DNA from 4 places in the Phytobacter sp. genome. Region 3 is predicted to be linked to each of the others. Evidence: predicted binding sites of a transcription regulator. Region 3 holds the regulator's gene; each other region holds the start of a gene.

Region 1 (8,043 bases), 300 kb from region 3:
CAGAATGTCGAAGCTGTAATCCGGGTCATCTTCCAGCAGCGTCTTAAGCGGCTGCACAATGCTCTGTTCTGACCAGGCTTCATGCTGCCAGCGCACAAAGGTGCCACCGCCGTGGCGGCTCAGCAACACGCCCTCGCTAATGAGTTTGGCTATCGCCTCCCGCAGAGAGTTGCGCGAGATGCCAAGCTGCAATGCCAGTTGTCGCTCCGAGGGCAAACGCATACCCGCCTCGAGGCCTTTTTCACGAATAAGGGTTCTGATACGCCGGGCAACATCCTCAGAAAGCCGTTCAGCCGTCGCGGTCATGGTCTGCTCCGTGTCAGTCAAATCCGGGAGGGAAAGTGGTACTGCCAGTTAGCGACAGTACAACGCCATGAGCACAAGGTTAATTGGCTGCTTTGTAATGGCAATGTTAATTTTGTGTGATTTTGCGGGGTGTGAAGCGACACGCATTAATGTGCGTAATGGTAGTACCACTCGGGAGGGGGAAACCCCCTTCGGTTAAGAAGGGGGAAGCGAGATCAGAAATCGGTCTTCGAAAAACCCGTCATCTCTTTCAGGCCCATTTCGCGGCCCAGGGCGGTCATCGGGTGCACAACCACAATGCCACGCACGCTTTTCTTCAGCTTGCCGAGATCGGCCTGCTCTTTCTTGGTGATGGCGCGTTTGAACGGCATGTTCACCAGCTTTTGTGCCTCTTTGCTGAGCTTCTGGCTGTACTGGCCGCGCAGACGCTCGATTTCCGTTTCGATAGTCTCTTTTTCTTTTTCCAGCTCAGCATATTTCTCAGCGGATTCCACCAGAGAGAGCGCGGCTTGCTGGTGGCGAATGAGGTCCAGGCGGTCGCTCAGGCGTTTAATTTCGTTCTTTTCGACTTCTTTCATGGCTTTTGACTCAGAAAACGGGAGAGATAATGACAAAGGATACACGAATGTGCGCAGGCTTACTTCTGAAACGCCTTTTTCAAGCTGATTTTGGAAATCAGCTCGGTCAGCGAGAGCACCATGGTTGAACGGACAACCTGCTGGTAGCGCTGTTTTTGCATCGCATACAGATCCGGGTCGCTGGTATCAAAAAGCGGTACGGGGGGGAGGGCAGAAACGCAGTTCAGCTCACCAAAAGGGCCGAGGATTTCATCATCGGTAAATCCGTATTCGGTGCCGTCATGGTTGAGTTCTTCGCGCAGTGCCATCAACAGCTCCGCGTCTTCGTATTCCGGTCTGCTGAGCACACCAAGTCCGTAGATCAACTTTAAGCGCACAGAGAGATTGCCCAGCGGTCCGTCTCCGTCAAGCAACGGCTCTACAGCGTATTTCACTGCATAGTCGTCTTTGCGGAAGACCTGAAGCACCAGAATATTCACCGCCTCGGTAAGTAACTCTACGGCGGCAATCAAAAAGCTTCGTACGGTTTTGCCAGCATTCAGACGCTCGAGCACACGGTTTTCGAAAGCCTGTGTTAGTTCCATTATTGCCTGCATATCTGACAATCTTGTTAACAGGCGCGGGATGTCCCGCGCCAAATTCGGCATCATGCCTTTGCGTTGTAAGCGTCGACGGCTTCAGCCACCACTGCGCTGTTGGCATCCAGACCGGAGATCTGTACCAGTGCGCCCTGCGGGCCTTTTTCTGCAATCAGTGCCGCCAGTTCCAGCGCCTGCGGGTCCTGTTCGCTACGGTAATGCATCGCCGCGGCGATACCCTTAACCAGATTGGTGTGGGCAGTGGAATATTCCAGCGTGCCGAGCAGCGGCTTGATCAGACGATCGCCTGCGCTCAGTTTGCGCAGTGGCTGACGGCCAACGCGCTCAACATCATCTTTCAGGTATGGGTTTTCAAAACGACCGAGGATTTTTTCAATATACGCGGCGTGTTTCTCAGCATCGAAGCCATAGCGCTTGATCAGCACCGCGCCACTCTCTTCCATTGCGCCCTTCACTACCGCACGGATGTTCTCGTCCAGGATAGCGTCGCGAATGGTCTGATGACCCGTCTGTTGACCAAGGTACGCGGTTATAGCATGCCCGGTGTTTAACGTGAAGAGCTTACGCTCAACAAACGCCATCAGGTTATCGGTTAATTCCATACCCGGGATGTTCGGCAGTGCGCCTTTGAACTGGGTTTTGTCGACAATCCACTCGCTGAAGGTTTCAACGGTGACTTCCAGTGGGTCGTTAGTCGCGGATTCAGACGGCGGAACAATACGGTCAACGGCAGAGTCGACAAAACCGACATGGGCTTCAACCCAGGCTTTGTCTTCTTCAGCCAGCGCGTTGAAGACGTGGCCTTTCAATTGGGTGGTGCCGCGCACCATGTTTTCACAGGCGATGATGTTCAGCGGGGTGTCGAGTCCCTGCGCTTTACGTTTTGCCAGGCCTTTCGCGATGGCCGGCGCGATGCGCTCAAGCACAACCGGGCCGACGGCAGTGGTAACCAGATCAACGGTCGCAATCAGGTCAACGACCTCATCACCGATGCTGCTAACGGCGCTGACACCGGAGACAGTGTCTACCTGCTCGTTTTCGCCAACCACATGAACCTGATAGCTATGACGGGCATTAAGGGCGTCGAGAACCACCTGATTCACATCGGCGAATGTCAGTTCAATCCCCGCGTCCGCCAGCAGTTTGCCGATGAAACCACGTCCGATATTACCTGCGCCAAAATGCAATGCTTTCATAGTGTTAACCTTCATCAATGTTTTTACCCGAGAGGGCTGGGGTGAGGAACCGCACGAGTTTCTCCTCACCCGAACCCTCTCCCCAGAGGGAGAGGTCGGTCCGCCTGTTGGTTCGGGCGGCAGGTGGGTTGGTTTCTTCATGTATCCCGGTCGCTTTGAACAGTGACCGGGATGAATGTTGTTACCTGCCTTCCCGCCGCCCGAATTTTTCAGCGGACAATTCGAACATTATGCCTTCAACAGCGCCAGTACTTCTTCTACGCTGGTGGTGTTGGCCAGACGCTCAATGACGGTTTCGTCATCCAGCGCGTTGGTCAGGCTGGTGATAACCTGAATGTGCTCGTTGTTACGTGCTGCGATACCGATAACCAGACGGGCAACATCTTCCGGTTCTTCACCGAACAGTACGCCTTGTGGGTACTGGCAGAACACGACGCCCGTTTTCAGCACGCGGTCTTTTGCTTCAACGGTACCGTGTGGGACAGCGATAGACTCACCCAGGTAGGTCGGGGTCAGTTTTTCGCGTTCCAGCATCGCTTCAACGTACTCAGGTTGAACGTAGCCACCTTTCACCAGTTGCTCACCGGCGAAGCGAATTGCTTCTTCTTTGTTGCTGGCGGTACGGCCCAGGAACACGTTTTCTGCGCCCAGCTTGAACAGGTTGCTATCGCCAGCATCAAAGCTATCCTGCAAGCTGGTCTGAACCTTTACGCTGTTGTCCGCGTGGCGCTGTGCCGCGACCAGGCGTTCAGTCAGGTTGGTGTACAGACCACTGTCCAGGAAGTTGGTCAGCGAAATGTGCTGTGCCTGTGGTACCTGGCGCATCGCACGTTCGGTCAGGTCACGGTGAGTAATCACCAGGTCAACATCAGATGGCAGGCTGTTGATCGCGCTGTTGGTCACGGAGATGTTGGTCAGACCCGCATCCTGGACTTTCTTACGCAGTACACCTGCCCCCATTGCGCTGGAGCCCATACCGGCGTCACAGGCAACGATGATTTTACGTACGTGGCTCAGGTCGTTGGTCACATCACCCGCGGTCAGTGCAGTGGCACCTTTAGACTGGGCTTTCATTTCCTGCATACGAAGGTTTGCCGCTTCCAGGTCATCTTCTTCTTTGACTTTGCTGGTTTTCAGCAGAATCGCGGAGATAACGAAGGAGACTGCCATTGCCGCGAAGATAGCCACGATATTAGCAAAGTAAGCACCCTTCGGCGTCATCGCCAGCACGGCCAGGATAGAACCCGGGGAAGCAGGAGAAACCAGACCGCCATTCAGCACGCTCAGGGTGAACACGCCAGTCATACCGCCGAGGATTACCGCGATCAGCAGACGTGGGTTCATCAGCACGTACGGGAAATAAATTTCGTGGATACCGCCCAGGAAGTGGATGATTGCCGCGCCGCCAGCAGACTGACGTGCACTACCACGACCGAAGAACATGTACGCCATCAGGACGCCCATACCCGGACCGGGGTTGGCTTCAATCAGGAAGAAGATAGACTTGCCAAGATCGTGAGACTGCTGAATACCCAGCGGCGAGAAGATACCGTGGTTAATGGCGTTGTTGAGGAACAGGATTTTCGCCGGTTCAACAAAGATGGACGCCAGCGGCAGCATGTCGTGCACAACCATGAAGTTAACGCCAGCGGCGAGGCCTTTGGACAGCACTTCAACAGCAGGGCCGATACCTTTAAACGCCAGCAGCGCCAGGATCATACCGATGATGCCAGCGGAGAAGTTATTCACCAGCATTTCGAAACCGGATTTGATCTTACCGTCTACCGCGGCGTCAAATTTCTTGATGCACAGACCGCCCAGAGGACCGGCAATCATCGCGCCGAGGAACATCGGCATATCTGCACCGACGATCACACCCATTGTTGTGATAGCACCGACCACACCACCACGATCGCCACCCACCAGACGACCACCGGTGAAACCGATGAGCAGTGGCAGTAAGAAGGTAATCATTGGGCCGACGAGTTTCGCCAGTGTTTCGTTCGGTAACCACCCTGTTGGAATAAATAATGCGGTAATGATACCCCACGCGATAAACGCGCCGATATTTGGCATTACCATGTTGCTGAGGAAGCGACCAAAGCTTTGCACCTTGATCTTGATATCGGATGACATAAAACACCCCTTCTTATGTTTGCTATCGCACAGGCCGGAAGCCCGAGGTTTTGTTGTTAACGTGGCGGCAGAGGTAGCCGGACCCGTGTTCTGTGATGCGAAATCTCGCACCGAATCAGCCAACTGTCCAGATGACGCCCATTAATGTGACTTTGATCACGTTAAAGCGGGGGGTGTACCGTGCTTTAACGTGATATTCGTCACAAAATTATTGTGTAGAAAAAGAACAAAGTGCAAAAAAACAGCGCTTACCCCTTGTTAATGTGACTTTAATCACAAATTTTGGTGGCGTATTTGTTATTCATTTGTGATCTGTATCACAAGATATTTTCGCCAGGAGTTTTCTGAGTGTGATCGGTCGCAAAGTCTGGTTTTTGTTAACATCGCGACCTGTAATTCTCTTTCACTTCATGCGTAACACACGACGCGTGGCTCAACATAGCCAGCTAAGTTTTCACATTTATGAAACGGCTGACGTCAGATTTTCTCGCCTTAGTACATACTTAAGGCTTTGTGGTCGGCGACAAGGAGAAGGCAATGAAACTGATTGGTAGCTATACCAGCCCGTTTGTACGCAAAATTTCTATCATCCTGTTGGAAAAAGGCATCACCTTTGAGTTTGTGAATGAGCAGCCGTACAACGCCATTAACAATGTGATGCAGTACAACCCGTTGGGTAAAGTCCCGGCGTTGGTCACGGATGACGGTGACGTCTGGTACGACTCACCGATTATTGCGGAATACATTGATTTGCTGGATATCGCCCCGACCATGTTGCCCAAAGAGCCGAAAGCGGCGCTGAAGATGCGTCAGATTGAAGCCCTGGCCGACGGCATCATGGATGCCGCCCTGGTCTCAGTGCGGGAAATTGCGCGCCCGACAGCGCAACAGTCGGAAACCGAGCTCACGCGTCAACGTGAGAAGATAAGCCATGGTCTCGACACGCTCGAAAACTACCTCAAAGACGGCACGTTAAGTGTGGATGCGCTGGATCTGGCGACCATCTCCATTGCCTGCGCCATTGGCTATCTTAACTTCCGCCACGTCTCCCCGGGCTGGTGTGTCGACAGGCCGCTGCTGGTCAAACTGGTCGAAAACCTGTTCCAGCGTGAGAGCTTCGCCCGCACCGAACCGCCGAAGGCTTGATGCCCGTTATGTCAGCCTGACTCAACTCGCGCTACAATTCCCTCACGTCGATTCCCCTCCAGGCGGGAGGGGCAAACCTCAGCCAGGCCAATTCATGACAACGGAAATCCAGTCGCTTTACAGCCAGATACCTTCTACCGATCGCCTGTTACGTGATGCGGCGTTCTCCCCTTTAATGACCGCCTTTGGCCACACTCAGGTCGCTGACGTGCTGCGTCAAATGCAGGAAGAGGCGCGTGAGTCGGTTCGCCAGACGCTGCAACTGCCTGGCTGGTGCGAGAGCTGGGCGCAGACGGCGCACCAGCGTCTGGTTGGCGAAAGTGCCAGTGCATTACGTCCGGTTTTCAACCTGACGGGTACGGTGTTGCACACCAACCTCGGACGTGCGCTTCAGGCGCAGTCTGCCATTGATGCCGTCACCCAGGCGATGCGCTCCCCGGTGACCCTGGAATATTCGCTGGATGATGCCGGACGTGGTCATCGCGACCGTGCCGTTGCGGAGCTGCTTTGCCGTCTGACGGGGGCCGAAGATGCCTGCATCGTGAATAACAACGCCGCGGCGGTCTTGTTGATGCTTGCTGCGACGGCGAGCGGCAAAGAGGTGGTGGTGTCCCGCGGCGAACTGGTGGAAATTGGCGGCGCTTTCCGCATCCCCGATGTGATGCGTCAGGCAGGCTGCGTATTACAGGAAGTGGGAACCACCAACCGCACCCATGCCAAAGATTACCGTCAGGCGGTGAATGACAATACCGCGCTGCTGATGAAGGTTCATACCAGCAACTATCACATTGAAGGCTTTACCAAAACCGTAGAAGAAGCCGACCTGGTTTCCCTTGGCGAAGAGTTGAATGTACCGGTGATTGCCGATTTAGGCAGCGGCTCGCTGGTTGACTTGAGCCAGTACGGACTGCCGAAAGAGCCGCTGGTGCAGGAGCTGATTGTCGCAGGCGTGAGCCTGGTGAGTTTCTCCGGTGATAAACTGCTTGGTGGCCCGCAGGCGGGGATTATTGTCGGCAAGAAAGCGCTGATTGAGAAACTGCAATCTCACCCACTTAAACGTGCGCTGCGGGCTGACAAAATGACCCTCGCCGCGCTGGATGCCACGCTGCGCCTCTATCTGCACCCGGAAAAGCTGCGCGAAAGCCTGCCGACGCTACGTGTACTCACCCGCTCGCAGGAAGAGATAAGCCAGCAGGCGCAGCGATTGCTGGCGGCGCTTACAGGACGTTATGAAGATTTTATTCTGCGCGTAGAAAGCTGCCTCTCGCAGATTGGCAGTGGTTCATTGCCCGTCGATCGCCTGCCGAGTGCGGCGCTCACCTTCACGCCTGTTGATGGCAGTGGGCGTCGACTGGAGGCGCTTGCCACTGCCTGGCGGGGCGTGGAACAGCCTGTAATTGGCCGCATTTATGATGGACGCCTATGGCTGGATTTACGCTGCCTTGAGGATGAACCCCGTTTTCTGGAGATGCTGCTGAAATGATTATTGCCACCGCCGGACACGTTGACCACGGCAAAACCACCTTATTGCAGGCCATCACGGGCGTGAATGCCGACCGGCTGCCGGAAGAAAAAGCGCGCGGGATGACCATCGACCTGGGCTATGCCTACTGGCCACAGCCGGACGGCAGCGTGCCGGGTTTTATCGACGTGCCTGGCCATGAGAAATTTCTTTCCAATATGCTGGCAGGTGTTGGCGGCATCGATCATGCGCTGCTGGTGGTGGCCTGCGATGACGGCGTTATGGCACAAACGCGCGAGCATCTTGCCATTCTGCAATTGACCGGCAACCCTGCGCTGACGGTGGCTCTGACCAAAGCCGACCGCGTGGATGACGCCCGTGTCGATGCGGTGCGTGATGAAGTCCATCACACGCTGCGTGAATTTGGCTGGCAGGAGGCCGCCCTCTTTGTGACGGCAGCCACCGAGTCACGCGGTATCGACGAACTACGCGCACATCTTCTGCAACTGCCCACCCGCGCCCATCCTCAGCATCAACGTTTTCGTCTCGCGCTGGATCGTGCCTTTACCGTGAAAGGGGCGGGTCTGGTGGTGACGGGGACAGCGCTCTCGGGCGAGGTA
Region 2 (8,043 bases), on a different contig from region 3:
TACTGGTGGTCGCCCTGGTAGCAGGCGTCATGCTGCTGTTGAGCCATCTCGGCAAGTATTTACCCAAAGGAGTGATTCCGTGGCAGAACTGAAACTGGAACGGTTATGCAAAGCATTTGGCGATCAGTTCGTGGTACGGGACCTGGATTTGACCATTCCCGAGGGGGCGTTTACCGCGCTGCTCGGGCCGAGCGGCTGCGGGAAAACCACCACGCTGCGCATTTTGGCCGGATTAGAGCATCTCTCTTCGGGGCGTTTAACCCTCGGCGATCGCCTGCTGGCAGACGCGCGTGTCCATATGCCGCCGGAGACGCGGGACATGGGGATGGTCTTCCAGTCCTACGCGCTGTGGCCGCATATGACGGTGGCAGAGAACGTGGGCTACCCGCTCAAATTGCGCAAAGTACAGGGCGCGGCACGCCAGAAACAGGTGATGGACGCATTAGAAATTGTTGAGCTGGGCGCGTACGCCAATCGTTCACCGCAGGAACTGAGCGGTGGGCAGCGTCAGCGTGTGGCGCTGGCTCGCTGCCTGGTGTCGGAGCCGCAGGTGGTGCTGCTGGATGAACCACTGGCCAACCTCGATCGGCATCTGCGTGCCACCATGGAACAGACCTTCCGCGATTTTCATCGTCGTACCGGTGCGACCTTTGTTTATGTCACCCACGATCAGGCTGAAGCGATGGCGCTGGCGAGCCACATTGCGGTGATGAACAAAGGGGAACTGATGCAGTGGGGCGCGCCGCAGACGCTCTACCAGCACCCTGACAATGCCTGGGTGGCGGGTTTTATTGGCAAGGGCAACATTGTCTCGCTGGCCGGTCATGGCGATGTGCAGGATCTCGACAGCATCCAGTTGCACAATGGCCTGGCATCCGGCAATGACGGGCCGCGCCAGCAGGTGCTGATTCGCCCGGAGCATGTTCAGGTCACCGATAATGGCCTGACTGCAACGGTGGAGAGCTGTATTTTCCAGGGGGAGCGCTATTTGCTGGCGCTTCGTCTGCAGGATGGACAAACCTTGAGCGCCTTCCACCATTCTCCGCTGCGTGAGCAGCAATGCACGGGCGTTCGCCTGCTGCAGGGCTGGCGGCTGGAGGCGGCGTGACGGTAAGTATTGACGTTCTCAGTGGGCTGAACAGTAAAGCTCCGGCGGCGATCCTGATTACCACTGCGCAACAGCGTATTTTGCTCGATGCGGGTGGCGCTCTGGATCCTGATGAAGATCTTTGGCCGGTGCCGGATAATCTCGATGCGGTATTGCTGAGCCATGATCATGTGGATCATATTGCAGGTCTCGGCAGGCTACCGGCAGGAATCCCCGTCTATTGTACGGCGATCACCGCGCAGGCATTACCCGTCGGGCATGACATTCGCATTATCCCGGTGCGCGGCCAGTTTCGGCTTGGCGAAATAACGGTAACGACAGGCAGTTGCGGGCATGCGCTCGGCGGCGTCTGGTTTCATCTCAACATTGCGGGTGGCATTTTTTACAGCGGTGATTTCAGCCTGGAGTCGGCGCTGTTCCACTTTGATACCCCGCCTCCTGCGCATGTGGCGCTGCTCGATGCCTCCTATGGTTTGTACGATGTGGCGCAGTCTGCGCAGTGGGAGACATTGCAGACCTTGTTCTCTCTTCCTACACTTTGTCCGGTACCGCCTTCCGGGCGTGCCGTGGAACTGGCGATGCTGCTGGCAAGACAAGGGCACACAGATATCGCGCTGGATGCACCCTGCCAGGCGATGCTCCGGCAGATGGTGGAACACAACGATGGCAGTCTGCGACCGAAAGCGCAGGGAGAGTTGAAGCAACTCTTACAGACCCTCCCGCCGTTTTCCCCGCAGGCTCATGTGGTGTTCGCCGCCGATCCCGACGGCCAGAGTGGTATGGCCAGGGAACTGCGTGCCCGTGGCGATTTTCATCACCGGACGCTGTTTACGGGGCACCTCAACCGTGTCGCCCGGCAGCAGTGGCTTAATGGTGAAGTGGATTTCTGCCGCTGGAATGTGCACCCGACTCTGAAGAGCTTGCAGGCGTTGGTCGCTGTCCTGGATTGCCGCATGCTGTTCCCGCTGTTTACGCCGATTGAGGATGTCGGGCGCTGGCAGCAAACGCTACAGTGCGAGATTATGATGCAAAGCTATTCTGGAATTGATGAATGTCACTGATATGTAAGCCTTTTGTCTTTGTTCGTCACGGTGAGACGCCGTTGAATCGCGATAAACTCATTGGTGGACGCACGGATGTGCCGTTAACTGAAGAGGGTGAAAAGCAGGCGCTGGCCGCCGGGCCGATCCTCCAGTCCTGGGAGTGGAGCGGGGTTGGGGTGAGTTCCCTCCAGCGTGCCCGTCACACGTTAGAGCTGGCGCTGCCGGGGGTGCCCTATGAGGTGCATGATGGCCTGCGCGAGCGCGACTGGGGCTTACTGGAAAATCACCCGATTTCTGAACTCCCGCCGTATGAAAGCACGCCGCCCTGGGGAGAAAGCTGGGAAGCCTTCAGCACCCGCGTCACGGAGGCGCTGAACAGCCTGCTCGAAAAATACGATATGCCGCTGATTGTGGCGCACTCAGGTGTCTTTCGCGTGATTCGTTACTACGCCAGCGGGACGCCTTACGGCGATCGCGTCGGCAATGTGGTGCCGATGTGGATCTCGCCGGGTAAAACCGAAGAAGAGTGGCAGATTGTCCCGCTTTCCGACTCTTCATGGCAGCTTGGGCGCTAATGACGCGCCTCTGGTACTGACTCCCTGACGTTTTCCATTACACTACCTGCTCTGTTCCGTTTGATGCATTGAGGATGTTATCGATATGGCAGTAGCAGGGTGCCATGTAATGGCGAAGCCGACCGGGTCGGTGTGTAACATCGATTGCACCTACTGTTTTTACCTCGAAAAAGAGGCGCTTTACCCTGAGCGGAATAAAAACTGGTGCATGTCGGATGAGACTCTCGAAAAATACATCCAGCAGCAGATTGCCGCGCAAAGCGGCAACCGTGTGATTTTTGCCTGGCAGGGTGGAGAACCGACCATGATGGGGCTGGGATTTTTCCGCCGTGTGGTGGCGCTCTGTGCGCACTATGCCAACGGTAAGAAAATCGAACACGCCCTGCAAACCAACGGCATTGTGCTCAACGATGAATGGGCGCAGTTCTTTGCCGAACATCATTTCCTGGTCGGCCTGTCGATTGACGGCCCGGCGCATCTGCATAACCAGTATCGGGTAAATCGCGCTGGCAAAGGCACCCATGAGCAGGTGATAGCGGCGATGGCCCTGCTCAAAGCCCATGGTGTGCAATTCAATACCCTGACGGTGGTGGGCAAGCACAACGTCAGCCATGCGCGTGAAGTGTATGACTTCCTGCTGGCGTCAGGCTCCCGGCATATGCAGTTTATTCCGCTGGTGGAGCGGATGAGTACGTCGCAAACGACGGTGCTGAATCTGGTGATGCCGGGAGAAAGTGCAGCGACTCTGACCCCCTGGACGGTTCCCTCCTGGCAGTTTGGTGAGTTTCTCAGTCAGATTTTTGACGTCTGGATTCGCCGCGACGTAGGGCGAGTATCAGTGCAAATGTTTGATGTGGCTTTTGCTGCCTGGAACGGACAGCCTCCCGTACTCTGCGTTCATTCCGAAACCTGCGGTCACGCCTTTGCGCTGGAATCTAACGGCGATCTCTATAACTGCGATCACTTTGTCTACCCCGAGCATCTGCTGGGTAATATTCATCAGCAAAGTATTGAGGTGATGAATAACAGCGAACAGGCACGCACTTTTGGCGAGGCGAAGCGAGACGGCCTGACTGCCGATTGTAACCGCTGCGATTTTCGTTTTGTTTGCCACGGGGGCTGTCCAAAACACCGCTTTGCGGTCTCACCGGGCGGGCACATTGGACATAATTATCTGTGCGCCGGTTATCAGCACTTCTTTAAGCATATTACGCGGGTGATGAACGTCTGGCGGGAGATTCTGGCGGATGGTCATTCCCCCACGACCATTATGCAGTGGGTGGCGCAGGACGATCGCCCTACGGTAAAAACCGCTCAACCGGGAACCGTCAGCCGCAACGACCTGTGTCCTTGCGGCAGCGGTAAAAAATATAAAAAGTGCTGCGGGTTACGCCACTGAGTTGTCGCGGGACACGCCGCCTGATTTTGCAAACCAGTCCAGCATGCGCTGCCAGCCATCTTTGGCTGACTCTTCATGGTAACTGGGGCGGTAATCAGCATTAAACGCATGCCCGGCATCCGGGTAGACAACAATCTCCGCACGGGCGTTGGCGGCACGCAGCGCATGGCGCATGGTGTCGACAGTGTCGAGCGGAATGCCTGTATCCTGGGCGCCATACAGACCGAGCACCGGCGCACTGAGATCAACCGCAATATCCACCGGGTGTTTGGGCGAATTCAGGGATTTTTGCCCCACCAGTTTGCCGTACCAGGCGACCGCGGCTTTGAGCTGCGGGTTATGTGCGGCGTACAGCCAGGCAATTCTTCCGCCCCAACAAAAACCGGTTGCCAGCAGGCGCTGGGCATCACCGCCGTTGCGTGCGGCCCAGTTGGCGACATGATCGAGATCGGCCAACACCTGCGCATCCGGGACTTTCGTCACCAGACCGTCAAAAAGGGTCTGAATATCGGCAAAATCATTAGGATCGCCCTGGCGGAAGTAGAGTTCCGGGGCGACGGCCAGGTAGCCTTCCAGGGCGAGGCGACGGCAAAGGTCGCGAATGTGTTCATGCACGCCGAAAATTTCCTGAATCACCAGTACGACAGGCAGTGCACCCGTGGCACTTTTTGGCCGCGCATGGTACGCAGGCATACTGTCGCCCTGGGTTGGGATGGTGGTTTCGCCAGCGATGATGACGTCTTCCGGGGTATGCAATGTTGTGGACGCGTGAGGTGAAGCCGCGGGGGCGTAGCCCGGCAGTGTATTGGTTGTCATGGCATTCTCCATACCTTTTATTAGCTATTAGCGCTTCTGTAACTATAGTCCGCACAAGCGCAAACCTTCCTGTGAGAAAAAGGCTATCTTTGGAGCAGGGTTGTAAGGGTGAATATGTTAATGTGATTCGAATCACTATTTTATGGAAATGTTATGCAAACAAATTTCCCCATGGCGATCTTAGTCACGAAATTTCACGCATCTCTTCTGTAAAGTACCTTTTTGCTTCTTCTGACTAAACCTGACCACAGAGGAGTCTTTATGTCCAAGTCTGATGTTTTTCATCTCGGCCTCACTAAAAACGATTTACAAGGGGCTACCCTGGCTATCGTCCCTGGCGATCCGGAGCGTGTGGAAAAGATCGCCGCGCTGATGGATAAGCCGGTTAAGCTGGCATCCCACCGCGAGTTCACCTCCTGGCGTGCTGAGCTCGATGGTAAAGCGGTTATCGTCTGCTCTACCGGTATCGGCGGCCCGTCGACTTCTATTGCTGTTGAAGAATTAGCTCAGCTCGGCATCCGTACTTTCCTGCGTGTTGGCACCACCGGCGCAATTCAGCCGCACATTAACGTTGGCGACGTACTGGTGACGACGGCCTCTGTTCGTCTGGACGGCGCAAGCCTGCACTTCGCACCGATGGAATATCCGGCAGTTGCAGACTTCGAGTGCACCACTGCACTGGTCGCGGCGGCGAAAGATGTTGGTGCCACCACCCACATTGGCGTAACCGCATCCTCTGATACCTTCTACCCGGGTCAGGAACGTTATGACACCTTCTCTGGCCGCGTAGTCAACCGCTACAAAGGCTCTATGGAAGAATGGCAGTCAATGGGCGTGATGAACTATGAGATGGAATCTGCGACACTGCTGACCATGTGTTCAAGCCAGGGTCTGCGCGCGGGGATGGTGGCTGGCGTCATCGTTAACCGTACCCAGCAGGAAATCCCGAATGCGGAAACCATGAAGCAGACTGAAAGTCATGCGGTGAAAATTGTCGTCGAAGCGGCACGCCGTCTGGTGTAATTCTGTTTGCATACGTTAAAGGCCGACTTGTTCGGCCTTTTTTGTTTTTTAAGGCGGGATAAATCTGGAACTGTTGCGCCAGTAAGAAGCTTTGCACTCAATTCATCGACATCGAGGACGATGTATTCATTCCATTTTATCCTTCTTTTCCTCTCAAACCGACACATCTCGCTAAGGTTGAAACGTAGGGCAATCGCGCCCAATCTGTTACACTTCACGAACATTTTCTTCAATAGCAGGCATTAAGATGGCGGATGATTCAAAAGAAACGACGCACTTTGGTTTTCAGACTGTCGCTAAAGATCAGAAAGCCGACATGGTGGCGCACGTTTTCCATTCTGTCGCTGCAAAATATGATGTCATGAATGATTTGATGTCCATGGGCATCCATCGTTTATGGAAGCGTTTCACCATCGACTGTAGTGGTGTGCGTCGTGGGCAAAAAGTACTGGATCTGGCGGGTGGCACCGGTGATTTGACGGCAAAATTCTCCCGTCTGGTCGGTGAAACGGGTCAGGTTGTTCTGGCAGACATTAACGAGTCCATGCTGAAGATGGGCCGTGAAAAACTACGCAATATTGGCATCATTGGCAATGTGGAATACGTGCAGGCTAACGCCGAGGCACTGCCTTTCCCGGACAACACCTTTGATTGCATCACCATCTCTTTCGGCCTGCGTAATGTCACCGAAAAAGAGAAAGCGCTGAAATCCATGTACCGCGTGCTGAAGCCGGGTGGTCGTTTGCTGGTGCTGGAATTTTCCAAACCGATTATCGAACCGCTGAGTAAAGTCTACGACGCCTACTCCTTCCATGTACTGCCACGTATTGGGCAACTGGTTGCCAGCGATGCAGACAGCTATCGCTATCTGGCGGAATCCATCCGCATGCACCCCGATCAGGAAACCCTGAAAGCGATGATGCAGGGCGCAGGTTTTGAAAACGTGGATTACTACAATCTCACCGCAGGCGTGGTGGCATTGCATCGTGGCTATAAGTTCTGACAGGAGTTTATATGCCCTTTAAGCCGTTGGTGAATGCAGGTATTGAGCGCGTGTTTAATACCTTCATCTATCGTGAAAAAGCCTTAAAACCGGCCCGGCAGCGTCTGCATGGCAAAGTGTTACGCGTAGAACTGAAAGAGTTCACTTCACCGCTGGTGCTGGCGTTCAGCGAGCGCCAGGTCGACGTGTTAGGTGAGTGGGAAGGTGACGCCGATTGTACGGTGGTGACCCGGCTGCGTGTGCTCCCTACGCTGCGCGATCGTCAGCAACTGACGGCCCTGATTCGTTCTGGCGATCTGGAAGTGCAGGGTGATATTCAGGTGGTTCAGAACCTGGTTGCGCTGATGGATCTGGCAGAGTTTGACGTGGCCGAGCTGTTGGCTCCCTGGACGGGTGATGTGGCGGCCGAAGGCATTGGTAAAACGCTGCGGGCGGGTGCTTTCTTTGTGGAGCATACCTTCAAGCGTCAGCAGCGCTATGTTGCGGAAGTCGTGACTGAAGAGTGGCGCCTTGCACCGGGGGCGCTGGAAGTGGCCTGGTTTGCGGAAGAAACCGCTGCGGTCGAACGTGCAGCCGACGCCCTAATCAAACGTATGGAAAAACTGGAGGGCAAATGACGCCAGGAGAAATTCGGCGCCTTTATTTCATCATCCAGACTTTTTTGAGTTACGGCCTTGATGAGCTCATCCCCAAAATGCGCATTACGCTTCCATTGCGATTGTGGCGGAAGATGTTGTTCTGGATGCCAAACCGCCACAAAGAGAAGCCTCTTGGTGAGCGCCTGCGCCTGGCATTGCAGGAGCTGGGTCCGGTCTGGATCAAGTTTGGTCAGATGTTATCGACACGCCGTGACCTCTTCCCACCGACGATTGCTGATCAACTGGCGATGTTGCAGGACAGGGTTGCGCCTTTTGATGGTCGTCTTGCCAAACAGCAAATTGAAAAAGCGATGGGCGACCAGCCGGTCGAGGCGTGGTTTGATGATTTCGACATTGAACCGCTGGCATCGGCATCTATTGCTCAGGTGCACACCGCGCGGCTGAAAGAGAACGGCAAAGAGGTGGTCATTAAGGTGA
Region 3 (8,043 bases):
CCAGACAAGTTATGCACGGAAAAACGTCACCGATTACCCATACGGGAAAGGGCGTTTTTCAGGGGTTGAACAACCCGCTTACGGTCACGCGTTACCACTCTTTGCTCATCGACCCCCCGTCGCTACCGGACTGTTTTGAGGTCACGGCACTAAGCGAAACGCAGGAGATTATGGGCATTCGCCATCGCCAGTGGGATCTGGAAGGGGTGCAGTTCCATCCGGAAAGTATCCTCAGTGAGCAGGGGCATGCGCTATTGAATAACTTTCTGCATCGCACCGATTTTTAGTTGCCATTGAGTGATTTTTTATGCATATTTCGTGATTATATTTTCACTTCTGCTTCTTATTTAACAAGGGTGGGGTCACATGGCAACTCAGCAAGACGCAATCACGCGCGCAACCTTCGATGACGTTATTTTACCTATCTTCGCACCGGCCGAATTTATTCCGGTGAAAGCTAAGGGCAGCCGCGTCTGGGATCAGCAGGGCAAAGAGTACGTTGATTTTGCAGGTGGCATTGCGGTGACGGCGCTGGGGCACTGTCATCCGGCACTGGTAGAAACATTAAAAACCCAGGGCGAAACCCTGTGGCATATCAGCAACGTATTCACCAATGAACCGGCGCTGCGTCTGGCGCGTAAGATGATTGATGCGACTTTTGCTGAGCGCGTCGTATTCATGAACTCCGGCACTGAAGCCAACGAAACGGCGTTCAAGCTGGCGCGTTTTTATGCCTCCACCCGCCATAGCCCGCACAAAACCAAAATTATCGCCTTCCATAATGCTTTCCATGGTCGTTCGCTCTTCACGGTCACCGTGGGCGGTCAGCCGAAATATTCTGACGGTTTTGGCCCGAAACCCGCCGATATTATCCACGTGCCGTTTAACGATTTGCATGCGGTCAAAGCGGTAATGGACGATCATACCTGTGCGGTTGTTGTTGAGCCGATCCAGGGGGAAGGCGGCGTGACGGCTGCGACGCCGGAGTTCCTGCAGGGGCTGCGCGATCTCTGTGACGAGCACAATGCGCTGCTGGTGTTTGATGAAGTGCAGTGCGGCATGGGCCGTTGTGGTGAGCTGTTTGCCTATATGCATTACGGCGTGACGCCGGATATCCTCACCAGCGCCAAAGCACTCGGCGGCGGTTTCCCCGTCAGCGCCATGCTGACCACGCAGGAGATTGCCAGTGCGTTCCATCCGGGCTCTCACGGCTCCACCTACGGTGGTAACCCGCTGGCCTGTGCCGTTGCCGGTACCGCGTTCGATATCATTAACACGCCGGAAGTCTTAAACGGGGTGAATGCGAAGCGCGAGCTGTTTGTGAAGCATCTGCAAAACATCAACGCGCAGTACAATATCTTCAGCGATATTCGCGGCATGGGCCTGTTGATTGGTGCTGAACTGACACCGCAATTCAAAGGCCGTGCACGTGATTTCCTGCTGGCTGCTGCTGATGCAGGGGTGATGGTGCTGAATGCCGGGCCTGATGTGATGCGTTTTGCGCCTGCGCTTATCGTTGAAGAGAGCGATATCGAAGAAGGCATGAGCCGCTTTGCTAAAGCGGTTGCAAAAGTGGTTAACGGCTAACGTCGTAACCGACGGTTTAACCAGATACCGTGATGTGGGCGCTGACGCCATGCTACCGACGAAATGGTGTGCATGGTGCTCAGATGCCCCAGAATACGTTGCAGATGCTGTTCCAGCGTACTCATCGGGCCGTGGGTCATCGTCTCCGGCGCTTCCAGAATATTTACATCCCCCGACTCTCCCGGCCCGTCATACTCCAGCCGCTGCTGACAGCGCTGCAGGGCAATCTCACACGACTGTAAGTACCGCTGCGCTAAATCCGGCGTGAGCATGGTGTGCTCGCGCGCAAGCGTTGTCATGGCATTGATATGCTCGACAATAAACTGGCTGTGGGTAACCCACAATTTCATATCCGACAGATAGCGCGTATCGAAACCGGGCTCCTGCATCGCCTGGTTGAGCGAGTTAAATAAAGCGTTGTGAGCCTGGTTGACGCGCATTCGCTGCCAGGCCAGTGGCGTAGCCTGCGGATCGTTGCTGAGAATAAGCTGGATAGCCTCCTGGTAAGTACCCAGAGCATCATGGGCGTTACGACGCAGCAGCCCGCTTTGCCACTGCGGCCAGAGCCAGAGGATGCCGCCAAAGGCAATCAAACAACCAATCAGGGTATCGATAAGCCGGGCCACGATAAACTGCTCACCATTCAGCGTCAGTAACTGGAGCGTGTACACCGCCGTCAGGGTAAAGCCCACCATCGCCCAGCCGTAGCTTTTACGAATGATCAGGTAGCTTATCAGCGTGACGATAAGCATGGTGGCGAGCGTGTAGCCCTCCGGCACATGGTAGTGCAGCGTGGCCCCGGCGATAATCAACCCAGCCATAGTGCCTGCCGCCCGGTGCAGGATGCGCACCCGCGTTGCGCCGTAGCCGTTCTGAGTGACGAACATGACCGTCATCATAATCCAGTAGGGTTTAGGCAAATGCAGCGCGCTGCCCATCAGGCTGGCTACGCTCAGCATGACGCTGATGCGTGCGGCGTTCCGTAAGGCCGCGGATTTGAAGGAGAGGTAGCTTTTCAACGCCGGAATGAGCGGCAGACGGCGCTGCTTTTCTGCCATTAAATCGCGAATATAGAGTGGGCGCTGAGTACGCAGCACACGGGCAATCTGGCTGAAATGCCAGGCGCAGAACTGGCCTACCGGGTTATCCGGATGCTGGAGGGCAATTTTCTCCAGCGCACTGATCTGCTTTTCCATGTTGAAACGCTGGGGATAGCGGTGATAGAGAATATCGTCCGCGATTACCCTCAACCGTGCAGCGACGGTTTGCGCGTTCCAGCGGATCACCTCTTCAGCGTGGCTGCGTTCCACCAGTTCCTGCACTTCCTGGGGCTGATGCAGGCTAACGGCAATGTGTTCCTGTAAATCCAGCGCCACCTGGAAGACCCGCCTTAATCTTTTGTAATCACCATTCTGATTTGCCGCCAGCATATGCAGTTGCTGGTAGCACTGGCTAATCATGTCCACTGCTTTTTGCTGACGCGCCAGCAGCGGCGGCAGGGCTTTTTCCGGGTCCGCGTGTTGGGTCAGCATGCTGTATTTTGCTTCGCAGTAATCGGCCAACTGACGATAGAGCAAACTCAACGACTCACGCAGCGGCTGCTCTCGCCAGAGCCAGAACCAGAAGGCGTTAAATGCGCCATACCACAGCGTGCCAAGGCTGTAGATCAACAGCGGTTCCCATACCGACATATTGCCCGCAAGGCTCAGGGTGAAAATGGCGGCAATCAGTGACGCGGGGAGCAACCTGCCGTGCAGCGCGCTGATTTCTGCAGTGACACCGAGGATAAGCGTCAACAGGGTCAAAATAAGCGGCAGGGGGATGTTTTCAAAAAGCAAAAATTGCACCGCGAGACTGCTGCCAGCAAAAAGCGAGCCGCCAATAATCACGCGCTTGAAGAAGCGCTTATGCAGCGTGTCGAGACCAGCGATGTTGCAACAGGCGGGGACTAATGAGAAAAGCAGCCCTAAATCCAGTCGGCCCACAATCAAGCCAACGGTCACAGGCAGGCATAACACCAGCGTTTGTCGCAGTGCATAGTTGATTTCGGGGTGGTAAATCAGCCTGCGCCACATGGGGAAACAAAAACGGCGCACTGCCAGGGGCAATGCGCCGTTCGGAGATTAACGTGTTCCGTACACGACGATCGTTTTACCGTGAGCGGAGATCAGGTTCTGATCTTCGAGCATCTTCAGGATGCGGCCAACGGTTTCACGAGAACAGCCCACGATCTGACCAATTTCCTGACGGGTTATTTTAATTTGCATACCGTCCGGGTGGGTCATTGCGTCGGGTTGTTTCGCCAGATTCAGTAACGTCTGAGCAATACGGCCTGTCACATCGAGGAAGGCGAGGTTGCCGACTTTTTCCGAAGTGACCTGCAGGCGGCGCGCCATCTGCGAGGACAAGCGCATCAGAATATCCGGGTTTACCTGGATCAACTGACGGAATTTTTTGTAGGAAATTTCGGCCACTTCACAAGCGGTCTTGGCGCGTACCCATGCACTGCGCTCCTGACCTTCTTCGAACAGACCCAGTTCACCAATAAAATCGCCCTGGTTAAGGTAAGAGAGGATCATCTCTTTCCCTTCTTCATCCTTGATGAGCACAGCCACTGAGCCTTTGACGATGTAATACAACGTTTCCGCTTTTTCACCCTGGTGAATCAGCGTGCTCTTCGACGGGTACTTATGAATATGGCAATGAGACAAGAACCATTCGAGAGTCGGGTCTGTTTGCGGTTTGCCAAGCACCATGCGCGGTTATCCTCTGTTATAAGCTGGCTCCAGACTCAGGATCTGCGCCCTGTGACTGGGGTTGCAATCTGTCTTCCCGATACCTGGGAAGTGCACCGTCAGACATGTCTGCGGCCTCTAAGATGTGATGTCCTCTGCGTACATGCAGTACATCAATGTATCACTGTAGCATCCAGACTGTTTTAGCATAGCTTTAATCGCCTGTCTCCTGGTGTCTCGCTTCAGCTTGACGCAGGTCGCCTTCCGTTGCGAGTTTTCTTATGTACGCGTAATCTGTAGAGAAAATTGCTACTCCGGAGTTAATTAAAATGCATGCTCGTGTGAAATGGGTTGAAGGTTTGACGTTCCTGGGTGAGTCTGCTTCCGGGCACCAGATTTTGATGGACGGTAACTCAGGCGATAAAGCCCCGAGCCCGATGGAGATGGTACTGATGGCCGCAGGCGGATGCAGCGCTATCGATGTGGTTTCTATCCTGCAAAAAGGGCGTCATGACGTGACGGATTGCGAGGTGAAATTGACATCCGAGCGTCGTGAAGAAGCGCCACGTCTGTTCACCCACATCAATCTGCATTTCATTGTGACAGGCAAAGCGTTGAAAGATGCCGCGGTGTCGCGTGCAGTAGACCTTTCAGCTGAGAAGTATTGCTCTGTTGCGCTGATGCTGGAAAAAGCGGTGAATATCACGCACTCGTATGAAGTGATTGAAGCGTGATGGGTTGAGGGCATTGTGCGGTCTGATGCCCTCAACCTGACCCTCTCCCACGGGGAGAGGGGACTGATGTTACTCGATTTTCTTACCTTCCATCAGCCGTTCTACCAGCGGTGTCATGATGAGTTCCATCGCCAGCCCCATTTTGCCGCCCGGCACCACTAACGTATTCATATGAGAAATAAACGAACCCTGTAACATGGCTAGCAGCCAGGGATAATCAATGCCTTCCAGATTGCGGAAATGAATCACCACAAAGCTTTCATCCAGCGACGGAATGACTTTGGCCGCAAACGGGTTAGAGGTGTCGACGGTGGGGACGCGCTGGAAGTTAATATGGGTACGAGAAAACTGCGGCGTAATGAAGTTGATGTAGTCGTCCATTGAACGCACCACGGAATCCATTACCGCTTCACGGGAGTGGCCGCGTTCGCTGGTATCCCGCACCAGTTTTTGCATCCATTCCAGGTTGACGATAGGCACCACGCCCACCAGCAGATCCACATGGCGTGCGACGTCATGCTGCGGTGTGACCACACCACCGTGCAATCCCTCATAGAACAGTACGTCCGTTGGCTCCGGCAGCGGCTGCCAGGGTGTAAAGGTTCCAGGAACCTGATTCCAGGGAACCGCTTCGTCATAGGTGTGCAGGTATTTGCGTGCCTGGCCCTTACCCGTGTGGCCGTACTCGATAAACGTCTGTTCCAGTAGTCCGAAGTCATTGGCTTCAGGGCCAAAATAGCTGATGTGACGGCCTAAATCTCGCGCCTTGCGAATCGCCATGTCCATTTCGGGACGGGTGTAGCGGTGAAAACTGTCGCCTTCAACTTCAGCAGCATGCAGATCGAGTTGGGCGAAAATTTTACGAAACGCGAGGCTGGTGGTGGTGGTTCCCGCACCGCTGGAGCCTGTAACAGCGATAACCGGATGTTTAGCAGACATAGCGACTCCAGAAAATAGCGATGATGTTCGCTTGAGCTTTGTTAATCGCGAAACTGTGTGCGTGGCATGATGTTGACGCTTTCGTGTAATTCCGACCACACCAGCACGGCTTCGCCGCTTTTTAGTTGTCGCTTAACATCAGCAACTTTTTGGGCAAACGCGCGTTCATGTTCACCATAATCAGTGCCTTCGCGCAAGACAAAGCTCTCAATAAGGTTATCCAGCGTTTCAGGCGCCAGATCTTGCCAGGGAATAATCATCTTAGTCTTCCAGCCAGGTTTTCAGCCAGTCAGGGATACGTTTCTCAAGCCACATTTCTGGCCGCATCAGGGTGCCACCTACAAAGCCGACGTGACCACCGTGTTCGGTCAACTGATACTCCACGCAGGGCGGCAGCGTTGCCGGATCCGGGATCACATGGCTGTCCATAAAGGGATCATCTTTCGCATGGATGATGAGCGTAGGGCAGGTGATTTTGTTTAATAACGGCATGGCGCTGCACTGACGATAGTAATCAATGGCGTCAGCAAAGCCATGAATGCGCGCCGTGATCAAATCATCGAATTCACGCAACCGGCGCACCCGTTTTAGCTGCAGCAGATCGATTGGCAAAGTGCCGGGGTACGCTTTCAGTTTTCTCGATGCGTTGCCTTTGAGCAAATTCAGCAAGTAGTGCTGATACACCCGCGAAAAGCCTTTTTCGATATGCGCGCTGCACGCTTCCAGCACAAAAGGCGCGGAGACAATCACGGCGGCATCCAGAGGCACATGGTTGCCCTCTTTTGCCAGCAGGCAGGCAAGCATATTGCCGCCCAATGAGTACCCAACGGCGGCGGTGCGAGCCTCACCAAACTCACGTTTTAGCCAGTGCAGGAACCAGGTGCCGTCTTCGGTCTCACCGGAGTGATAAATACGATTAAGACGATTAGGTTCGCCACTGCAGCCACGAAAATGCATGACCACGCCCAGCCAGCCACGGGCTTTTGCTGCTTCGATCAGGCCATGAGCATAAGGGCTATGCAGGCTGCCTTCCAGCCCGTGGAAGACCACCAGCCGGGGTTTATGTTTGGCCTGATGAGGGTCTTCGCTCCACGCCAGGTCGACAAAATCACCATCCGGCAGTTCGAGGCGTTGCCAGGTGGGTGTAAAACCCAGCTTGCGGCGAATCACACGCGGCAGCATGGTCTGGAAATGAGGGTTACGCCCACCGCGCATCGGGCGGAAATCCTGCGTATTCTCTTCAATTTCCGAAAGTCGTGAGGGGGTAATTTCAGCCATAGTACGGAAAATCAATAAATTGTTGGGGGACGACTATAACAACACGCAATGTTTACGTTTGCTCATTTCATGGGCTACGTGTGTGTTACAGGCTAATCCGCCAGTAAATTACGGGAAAAGAGATGGATGTCGACATCCGGCTTACGCCGCCACAAGCGCGCTTTTCGCGCCCCTGTTGCCACGCTCTCGCCAGTCTCTTCAAACATGCCCGAGGCCTCGAAGCGGCGAATCAGGCTCTTTCGCTGGATAGGCTGGCCGAGGATTATCTCTGTCGCCTCCTGCAATTGCGTCTGGGTAAACGTATCAGGTAGACAATAAACAGGCAGTAAAGAGTACATCGTTTTCTGCCGTAACCGCTGCAGTGCAGTCTGAATTATCTCCCGGTGATCGAACGCCAGACTGACATCATCAATCGCGCCGACCGGCACCCATCTGGCGTCGCTCACGCTTGCGATATGTGGCGCGCAGGCGACCCATGAGATTAACGCATACCAGGCGATGGTCAGGCTCCAGCCGCGTGGGTCACGCTTTGCCCCGGAAAAGGTATCCAGCTGTTCCAGCCAGGAGGGGGAGACGCCCGTTTTCTCGGTGAGTTTACGCAGCGCAGTGGCGCGCGTTGATTCATCCTGTTCCATATCGATAAAGCCGCCCGGTAAGCCCCAGCGGCCTTGCTGCGGCTGGCTCGCGCGCTCCACCAATAAAACGCAAAGCGCCTTGTCATGCAGCGTGAACAGCACACTGTCTACCGTCACCAGAGGTGAAGGGAACCG
Region 4 (8,043 bases), on a different contig from region 3:
GAAGGTCATGGTCCCGGCGATAATCAGTGACCCCGCCAGTGCGCATACCGCCACGTTTTGCCCGTAGAAGTAGATCATCACGCCCACCAGATACGGGCCACAGAAGCCGCCCAGATTCCCGAGACCGTTGATCACCCCACGCGCGCTGCCCGCCACTTCCGGTGACGCAATACGACTCGGGATAGACCAGAACGGGCTGGTTGCTGCCTTGAGGAAGAAGCCGCACAGCACCAGCGCGATATAGGCCGCCACGATATGCTCTTTCAGCACCACCGATGCCAGTAAACAGGCCGCAAAGCAGTAAAGAGAGATGCGTACAAGTGCACGCCGTTTACCCGTGCGGTCGCTGAACAGTGAAATCACGTAAATCCCGGCCAGAGTGGCGACAAAGGGTAAAATCGCCAGCACTCCCACGCCCGCCATGTTGGCCCCGGTCAGGTTTTTCAGGATTGTCGGCAGCCAGAGCGTGTAGCCGTAATCACCGGTCTGATAGAAGAAGTTGAGAATGACCAGTTTCATCAACCCTGGGTTACGGAACACGTCTTTCACGGGGGCGTTGCTGACAGGCTCTTCTGCCATGCGCGCCTGACGTTCACGGCTCAGGGTCGTCACCAGATATTCACGCTCGCTGTCCGGAAGCCATTTCGCCTCTTCCGGGCGATCGCTTATCAGGAACCACCACACCAGCAGCACCACGAACGAGAGCAGACCTTCGATGATAAACAGCCAGCGCCAGTCGAATGCCGCAATGATCGCGCCGGAAACCGGTGCCGTCAGCATGCCGCCGAGTGGCGCAAACATCATCACAAAAGCATTGGCCCGACCAACTTCTTTTTCCGGGAACCAGTTGCTGACCATGGTCAGGACCACCGGTAACATCCCCCCTTCGGAGACGCCCAGGATAAAGCGCAGCACTAACAACTGATATTCATGCGTCACAAAGCCGGTCGCGATGGAGACTACCGCCCATGCAATTAATGACCAGGCAATAAAACGTTTACCGCTGCCGTAGACCGCAATACGGCCACCGGGGATTTGCAAAAACAGATAACCGATAAAAAATATGCCACTGGCTACCCCAGCCATCTGGCTGGTAATACCTAAATCCGTTTCCATACCGCCGGGTAAGGCAAAACTAATATTAACCCTGTCCATGAACGAAATAATGCAGGCAATCAGAACCGGGGCAATAATTCGCCACCAGCGGGTGCCGGGAATTTTATTATTCATATTTTTCTCGCTATCGCAGAGGGGATAAATAACCTGTGTGAGAAATTACGCAATCACATTCGGTAACGGCGCTTGGGCAAAATAAGCCTCAACATTGGCATAAACGACATCACTCATTCTTTGGCGTGTTTCATGGGTCGCACTGGCAACGTGCGGTTGCAGTACCACGTTGTCCAGAGCAATCAACTCAGCCGGAACGTGAGGCTCATCTTCGTACACGTCGAGCGCGGCCCCGGCGATAACACCTTTTTGTAACGCGTTAATCAGTGCTTTTTCATCGACCAATGAACCACGTGCCACGTTAATCAACCATGCATGACCGGGCATGACGTTCAGCACTGAGGCATCGATCAGCTTGTGGTTTTCAGGCCCTGCGGAAGCCGCAATCACCAGAAAATCGCTCTCATGGGCGAGGGTGTGGAGGTCTGCACACCACTGGTAGTCCAGCCCGGCAATTTTCTGGCGATCGTTATAAAGAATCTCCATATCAAAGCCACTGGCGCGTCGTGCAATCGCCTGACCAATGTTCCCCATACCAAAGATACCGATGCGCTTGCCGCTCACCTGAGTCGCCAGTGCCGGCGCCGTATTGACCCAACGGCCTTCACGCACAAATCGGTCGCCCTGACAGAGCTGGCGAGCACCTGCCAGCAGCAGTCCCATCGCCAGGTCAGCCACGCCTTGAGTTAGCACGCCGGAGGTGATGGTCACCGCGATATTACGCGAGCGGGTGTAATTCAAGTCGACCGCGTCGGTGCCCACACCAAACACCGCAATCAACCCAACCTGCGGCAGCGCCTCAAGCACCGGATTGGTCACGCCAATATCGCCACGGGTCACCACCGCCTGAACAGACGCCCCGACTTCTTTCAGAAAGGCAGCCGCATCCTGCTGCTCATAAAGACGATGAACCGTAAAGGCCGTGGAGAGTTTATCCAGCAGGCTGTCGACGACGGGGGCAATCAGCAAAACGGTCTGGGGGAGTTGTGTAGTCATAGTGTTACCTGTTTGAAAGTTTTAGTACGTCAGATACGTATTATCAAACGGGTTTTTAGCAGGTAATTTTGCGATCTACGTCACGCTGAATCGTGTTAAAAAAGCGTGTTACCGTCTACGTGATCGGGGCGGACAAATCCCCGCGTCACGCCTGACGGCTTTCGACATAACCTCAACAAAACGCTAACAATTTAAGTTTGCGAACGCAGCGTCAGATGGTTTCACCCATCGACAGGCGGAAGTGAAGATCCACTTTTTCGATGGTCGGCAATCCTTTGATTTTTTTGATGATAATTTCAGTCGCCACTTTCCCCATTTCAAAACGCGGGGTCAGTACACTCGCCAGTCGGGGATTGATAATCTGCCCAATCTCCAGGCCGTGGAATCCGGCAATCGCCATGTCTGCAGGGACTTTTATACCGGACGCGAGGCACTCCTGTAACACCCCAACCGCCAGGTCATCATTGGTGCACAAAATCCCGTCCATATCGGCATACATCTGCCGCGCCAGCGTCATCATGCCGGTACCAATCGAAATAGAAGAGACTTTATTGGGCGCTATGCGCCCAACCGACAATCCCTGCGCTTCCATCGCCTGGCAGTAGCCCGTGTAGCGCTGCTCGTCGCGCACATCCGACATCGAACCGAAATAGATAATGCGCTTCTTGCCGCTTGCCAGCAGCATGTTGGTCATATCGAAGCCGGCCCGTACGTTGTCAAAACCGACGTTGATACGATCCGGGTTGTCTGACAGCCCCATCACTTCCGCAATCGGGATTTTAGCGGCTTTCAGGTACTTCTCCGCCCGCAGGCTATGCACGGATTCAGTGAGCAATAACCCCTTCACTTTAAAGGCGAGCACCGTGGCAATTTGCTCTTCCTCGCGCTGGCTGTCGTAATCGTAGTTGACCACCAGCGTCTGATAGCCCTGCGCTGCGGCGACCGACTCAATACCGGCAAGCAGGTCAGCAAAGATCTGATTATTAAAAGAGGGGATCAGGACGCCAATGCGTGGCAGGCCATTGGCGGACATGGCCGGGTTATCCGGGTCAGGCTGGTAGCCCACTTCAGCAATCACGCTGGCTATACGCTCAGCGGTTTCAGGTTTCACCCTTTCCGGGGTGCGGAGATAGCGGCTCACCGTCATTTTGGTTACCCCCGCCAGCGCAGCGATATCATGTAATGTAATTCGTTGTGGTTTCATCGTTGATACCTGTTCTGACGCCTGCGCAAGCCTGCCATTATGCCCCGTGTCACCGGAAAAGAGAATTACCAGAACACGCGTCGCAGCGCGCTTAGCACCTGAAATGCCCCGAAATTTGCCCTCAGGTTCACACTAAAGGTAACCCCTTTTCGTAACATGGATTTGAGTGATCTTCATCACAGTTTACCGGCATTAAAAACCGTGAGATAGACAGCACATCATTTGGGCAGGAAATAACAATGAACGATCTTTTTAGTTTAAATGGCAAACGCATTTTAATTACGGGTTCAGGTCAGGGGATCGGCTTTGTCATGGCCCAGGGTCTGGCGCAATCTGGCGCAGAAATTATCATCAACGATATTTCCGCAGAGCGTGCTGAGCAGGCCGCGATGAAATTACGTGATGAAGGGGCAACGGCCTGGACTTCGGTATTTAATGTTACCGATGCAGAATCCGTAGAAAAAGCCATTGAGGATATTGAAAGCAATATCGGCCCGATCGATGTGTTATTTAATAATGCCGGCATTCAGCGTCGTCATCCTTTTACCGAATTCCCCGTTGAAGAGTGGAATGCAGTCATTGCCGTCAACCAGACCGCCGTGTTTTTAGTCTCTCAGGCCGTCGCAAAACGCATGATGACCCGCAAACAGGGCAAAATTGTCAACATTTGCTCCATGCAGAGCGAGCTTGGTCGCGACACCATCACCCCGTATGCCGCCGCCAAAGGTGCAGTGAAAATGCTCACCCGTGGTATGTGTGTTGAGCTGGCGCGATACAACATCCAGGTCAACGGCATTGCTCCTGGCTATTTCCAGACCGCCATGACGCAAACGCTGGTTGATGACAAAGCCTTCACCGAGTGGCTGTGCAAACGTACTCCGGCCGCCCGCTGGGGCAACCCGGAAGAGTTGGTGGGCGCGGCGGTGTTCCTCTCGTCAAAAGCCTCCAACTTCGTCAATGGCCATCTGCTGTTTGTTGACGGCGGCATGCTGGTCGCGGTGTAAGGAGCGAATCATGGCAGGTCAGTGCGTGATTTTAATGGGGGTTTCCGGTACGGGGAAATCAACAGTGGGCCTGGCGTTAGCGCAGGCAATGCAGGCCAAGTTTATTGATGGGGACGATCTTCATCCCCGGCAGAACATCCGCAAAATGGCCTCGGGCCAGGCACTGAATGATGACGACCGTCTCCCGTGGCTGGAGCGCGTTTCCGACGTCATTTTCAGCCTTGAGCAGAAAAACGAATCCGGTGTATTGGTCTGTTCAGCGTTAAAAAAACGCTATCGAGACCAGTTGCGCCACGGCAACAACAACGTGCGTTTCCTTTGGTTAAAAGGGGATTACGACTGCGTGCTGGACCGCATGCGCCAGCGTCAGGGGCACTTTATGCCGGAGGCGTTGCTAAAAAGTCAGTTCGCAGCACTTGAGCTGCCCACTGAAGACGAAGCGGACATCATCGCCGTCGATATCGCACCTCCGGTCGCCACCCTCGTGTCGCAAAGCCTTTTACTGTTACGAAACCATGTTAAGCAGGATGTTCCCGCATGATAGTTGATACCTTATCCGCAGGCGCGGTAAACCCGATTTATCCGGCCATTATTCGCCAGACGCTACAAGCCATCATCGACAAAGCGCCCCACACGCTGCCCACCGGGAAATACCCGTTGCAGGGGGACAGCGTTTTCTTTTCCGTGGTTGAAGGGCATACCCGTCTGATTGACGAACAACGCCCGGAATTTCACCGTCAGTACATTGATATTCATATCGTACTGACGGGAGAAGAGGTGGTCGGTGCCGGAGTGACGGGTCTGCCGCTGGATCTGAGCGAGCCGTTTAATACCGCTCACGATCTGGGATTTTGTCATCGCATTGACAGTGAAACACTGATTCACCTACAACCTGAAGAGCTGGCCATTATCTTCCCGCTTGAGCTGCATCGCCCAATGTGTGCCCTTGAAACGCCTGCCGCACTGCGCAAAATCGTGGTCAAAATCGACGCGGCACTTCTCACTGCGTAACCCATAAAAAAGTCCCGCATACCGGCGGGACTTTTCTCGCTTAGCGGCTGGTATCAATTATCCAGCTCACTCATGTTTTTCACTTGATCACGGTTAATCTGCTCAGTTTTACCGGTCTCAGCATTTTTGTAAGAGACCAGACCGGTATCCTCATCAACCTCCGGCTTGCCATCGGTCACGATAGTTTTGCCGTCAGTGGTTTTCACTGCCTGGTTAGATGAACAGCCCGCAACGGTAAACAACGTGGCGGCAGCAAAAATGGACGTTAATAGTAGTTTCGATCGCATGGTGTTCTCCCCTGCTTTCAGATGGATTAGATTACATACCTCACTATTTTAGTTTAACGTCCTGAAATTTTATGGAAATACAGAAGGTTCCGAGACCGGGCATTCTGAAGCACAGTTGCCCGGCCAGATGACGTTACGGCTTAAGCTCGAGAATTGAGCTCATCATCGTGTGATTCAGGTTAGTCATAATTTCATAATAACGGGTCAATTCCCCCCCACCCGTTTTAGGATTACGCCATTTCTCGCGGTTCTGTTTTTCAAACTCCTTCAGCAAATCTTTTTGTTCACTTGCCGATTCTGCGTGAATAAAGGCTGTATAAATTTTGCTGGCGGCATCCAGGTTTTGCTGAAGTTCAGAAGAGTTGAAATGCGCAGTTATTTCAGGCGGCTGGTAACGTGACTCGGTGATACGCATATTTTGACTGTAGTCAGCTGACGGAGAAAATTCATTATCATAATAATGTTTAAAATCCTCGCTGCGGAAAATCTTGGTTTTGTAATTATCGTTAGATGTGGATGACATCGATTGTGGGAAAGACTCTGTCGGATTCAGTTCCCACTGATTTGCAAATTTATCAATAAACAGTTCGCTTCCCAGATCGTTGAACGGGCCGGTGACGGTCCGCCCATCAATAGTCAAAGTATGAACATCACTATTTTCACCGGCGGGCTGTACCCCTTGCGCCAGATACTTTTGCACCACATAAATATAGCGGGTACGGGTAGGATTGATGAGACCGCTCTCGCCGGAACCAGGCCAGGCCTCAAACACGCTGAATTTTACCGTTTCACCCTTTTCCAGCGTAAGCGTATGTTGACCCGCATCGAGTTTGATATTTTGCGATTCCTTTGCCGGGATCGTTATTTTCTGATCGTCGATCGCAATAGTTAATGGTTGCCCGGTCGGGTTATCGATAAGAAATTCTTTTTTATCACCAAAGCAGGCGGTCAATGTTATGCAGGCTGCCAACAGCATGATTCTTTTAAACACGTGTTTCTCCTTGAACGTGAAAGACGGACTCATTAAACGACACGATTTAAGGGTAAAGGATGGTCACGCGGGAGTGAAAAAGAAATTGGCTATTAAATTTGGGGGGGCAGGAATAAAAAAAGCCAGCTTACGCTGGCTTTTGGTTAATTCATGACAACTTATTTGGTGATCTGCGCGTGCATTTCCTGAACTGAAATCACTTTCTCAACCGCATTGGCATTCAGGGCCATCGCTGTTGCGAAACCGCCATTCAGGGTGGTGTCGTAATGCACTTTGTACTGCAGTGCGCTGCGGCGAATCAGCTTGGAATCTTCAATCGCCTGACGACCTGCGGTGGTGTTGATGATGTAGGTATACTCGCCATTCTTGATACGGTCCTGAATGTGCGGACGGCCTTCATGCACCTTGTTCACCAGACGCGGGTTGATGCCAGCTTCACCCAGTACAATCGCGGTACCGTGGGTGGCATCCAGCTCAAAACCAAACTTGAGCAGTTTTGCCGCCAGATCCACCACGCGCTCTTTGTCGCCTTCACGAACAGAAAGCAGCGCACGGCCCTGTTTCTTCATCGTGGAGTTGCTGCCCAGTTGCGCCTTGGCAAAGGCTTCTGCGAAGGTGCGACCTACGCCCATCACTTCCCCGGTAGAGCGCATTTCTGGCCCTAACAGCGGGTCAACGCCTGGGAACTTGTTGAACGGCAGCACCACTTCTTTAACAGAGTAGTACGGCGGGATAATCTCTTTGGTCACGCCCTGCTGAGCCAGCGTCTGGCCTGCCATAACGCGTGCAGCCACTTTCGCCAGCGGAACACCGGTGGCTTTGGAGACGAACGGCACGGTACGCGCAGCACGCGGGTTCACTTCAATCAGATAGACCTCGTTGTTTTTCACCGCAAACTGCACGTTCATCAGACCGCGCACCTGCAGCTCGAAGGCAAGTTTCTGCACCTGCTCACGCATCACATCCTGAATCTCTTTGCTCAGCGTGTAGGCTGGCAGAGAACAAGCGGAATCGCCGGAGTGTACGCCAGCCTGCTCGATGTGCTCCATGATACCGCCAATCAGCACCCTTTCGCCGTCGCAGATAGCATCTACGTCCACTTCTACCGCATCGTCAAGGAAGCGGTCCAGCAGCACTGGCGCATCGTTAGACACGCTGACGGCTGTCTGGAAGTAACGACGCAGGTCAACTTCGTCGTAGACAATTTCCATTGCGCGACCACCGAGAACGTAGGACGGGCGAACCACCAGCGGGTAGCCAATCTCTTTCGCTTTTTCGACAGCCATTTCGATCGCGGTGACGGTGGCGTTAGCCGGTTGT

Evidence for each region. The regulator CRP, encoded in region 3, controls carbon source genes, mostly activating them, when cyclic AMP is high. The targets are predictions, from matches to a motif close to ATGTGANNNNNNTCACAT.
Region 1: AC5JPW_RS01080 (PTS mannitol transporter subunit IICBA) is a predicted target of CRP. The motif match lies at 5,077-5,094, and genes of this name have one in related genera.
Region 2: udp (uridine phosphorylase) is a predicted target of CRP. The motif match lies at 5,062-5,079, and genes of this name have one in related genera.
Region 4: idnO (gluconate 5-dehydrogenase) is a predicted target of CRP. The motif match lies at 3,595-3,612, and genes of this name have one in related genera.

The regions. Positions count from the first base shown of each region.
Region 1 is NZ_JCACPZ010000001.1:227,641-235,683, forward strand. It holds gene lldR (transcriptional regulator LldR) at 1-306, opposite strand, end outside; gene AC5JPW_RS01065 (YibL family ribosome-associated protein) at 522-884, opposite strand; gene mtlR (mannitol operon repressor MtlR) at 944-1,531, opposite strand; gene mtlD (mannitol-1-phosphate 5-dehydrogenase) at 1,531-2,679, opposite strand; gene AC5JPW_RS01080 (PTS mannitol transporter subunit IICBA) at 2,908-4,815, opposite strand; gene AC5JPW_RS01085 (glutathione S-transferase) at 5,353-5,961, shown strand; gene selA (L-seryl-tRNA(Sec) selenium transferase) at 6,056-7,444, shown strand; gene selB (selenocysteine-specific translation elongation factor) at 7,441-8,043, shown strand, end outside.
Region 2 is NZ_JCACPZ010000003.1:14,006-22,048, reverse strand. It holds gene AC5JPW_RS03420 (ABC transporter permease) at 1-92, shown strand, start outside; gene AC5JPW_RS03415 (ABC transporter ATP-binding protein) at 80-1,108, shown strand; gene AC5JPW_RS03410 (MBL fold metallo-hydrolase) at 1,060-2,169, shown strand; gene AC5JPW_RS03405 (histidine phosphatase family protein) at 2,160-2,726, shown strand; gene AC5JPW_RS03400 (anaerobic sulfatase maturase) at 2,812-4,125, shown strand; gene AC5JPW_RS03395 (dienelactone hydrolase family protein) at 4,114-4,941, opposite strand; gene udp (uridine phosphorylase) at 5,203-5,964, shown strand; gene ubiE (bifunctional demethylmenaquinone methyltransferase/2-methoxy-6-polyprenyl-1,4-benzoquinol methylase UbiE) at 6,212-6,967, shown strand; gene ubiJ (ubiquinone biosynthesis protein UbiJ) at 6,979-7,584, shown strand; gene ubiB (ubiquinone biosynthesis regulatory protein kinase UbiB) at 7,581-8,043, shown strand, end outside.
Region 3 is NZ_JCACPZ010000001.1:530,971-539,013, forward strand. It holds gene pabA (aminodeoxychorismate synthase component 2) at 1-287, shown strand, start outside; gene argD (bifunctional acetylornithine/succinyldiaminopimelate transaminase) at 367-1,587, shown strand; gene AC5JPW_RS02445 (YccS/YhfK family putative transporter) at 1,584-3,662, opposite strand; gene crp (cAMP-activated global transcriptional regulator CRP) at 3,711-4,343, opposite strand; gene AC5JPW_RS02455 (OsmC family protein) at 4,652-5,056, shown strand; gene AC5JPW_RS02460 (phosphoribulokinase) at 5,126-5,995, opposite strand; gene AC5JPW_RS02465 (YheU family protein) at 6,037-6,255, opposite strand; gene AC5JPW_RS02470 (hydrolase) at 6,257-7,273, opposite strand; gene AC5JPW_RS02475 (NUDIX hydrolase) at 7,366-8,043, opposite strand, start outside.
Region 4 is NZ_JCACPZ010000004.1:1,558,699-1,566,741, forward strand. It holds gene AC5JPW_RS11300 (MFS transporter) at 1-1,230, opposite strand, end outside; gene AC5JPW_RS11305 (2-hydroxyacid dehydrogenase) at 1,276-2,226, opposite strand; gene AC5JPW_RS11310 (LacI family DNA-binding transcriptional regulator) at 2,438-3,430, opposite strand; gene idnO (gluconate 5-dehydrogenase) at 3,670-4,434, shown strand; gene AC5JPW_RS11320 (gluconokinase) at 4,445-4,975, shown strand; gene AC5JPW_RS11325 (NanQ anomerase/TabA/YiaL family protein) at 4,972-5,445, shown strand; gene AC5JPW_RS11330 (YgdI/YgdR family lipoprotein) at 5,499-5,732, opposite strand; gene AC5JPW_RS11335 (hypothetical protein) at 5,866-6,708, opposite strand; gene carB (carbamoyl-phosphate synthase large subunit) at 6,882-8,043, opposite strand, start outside.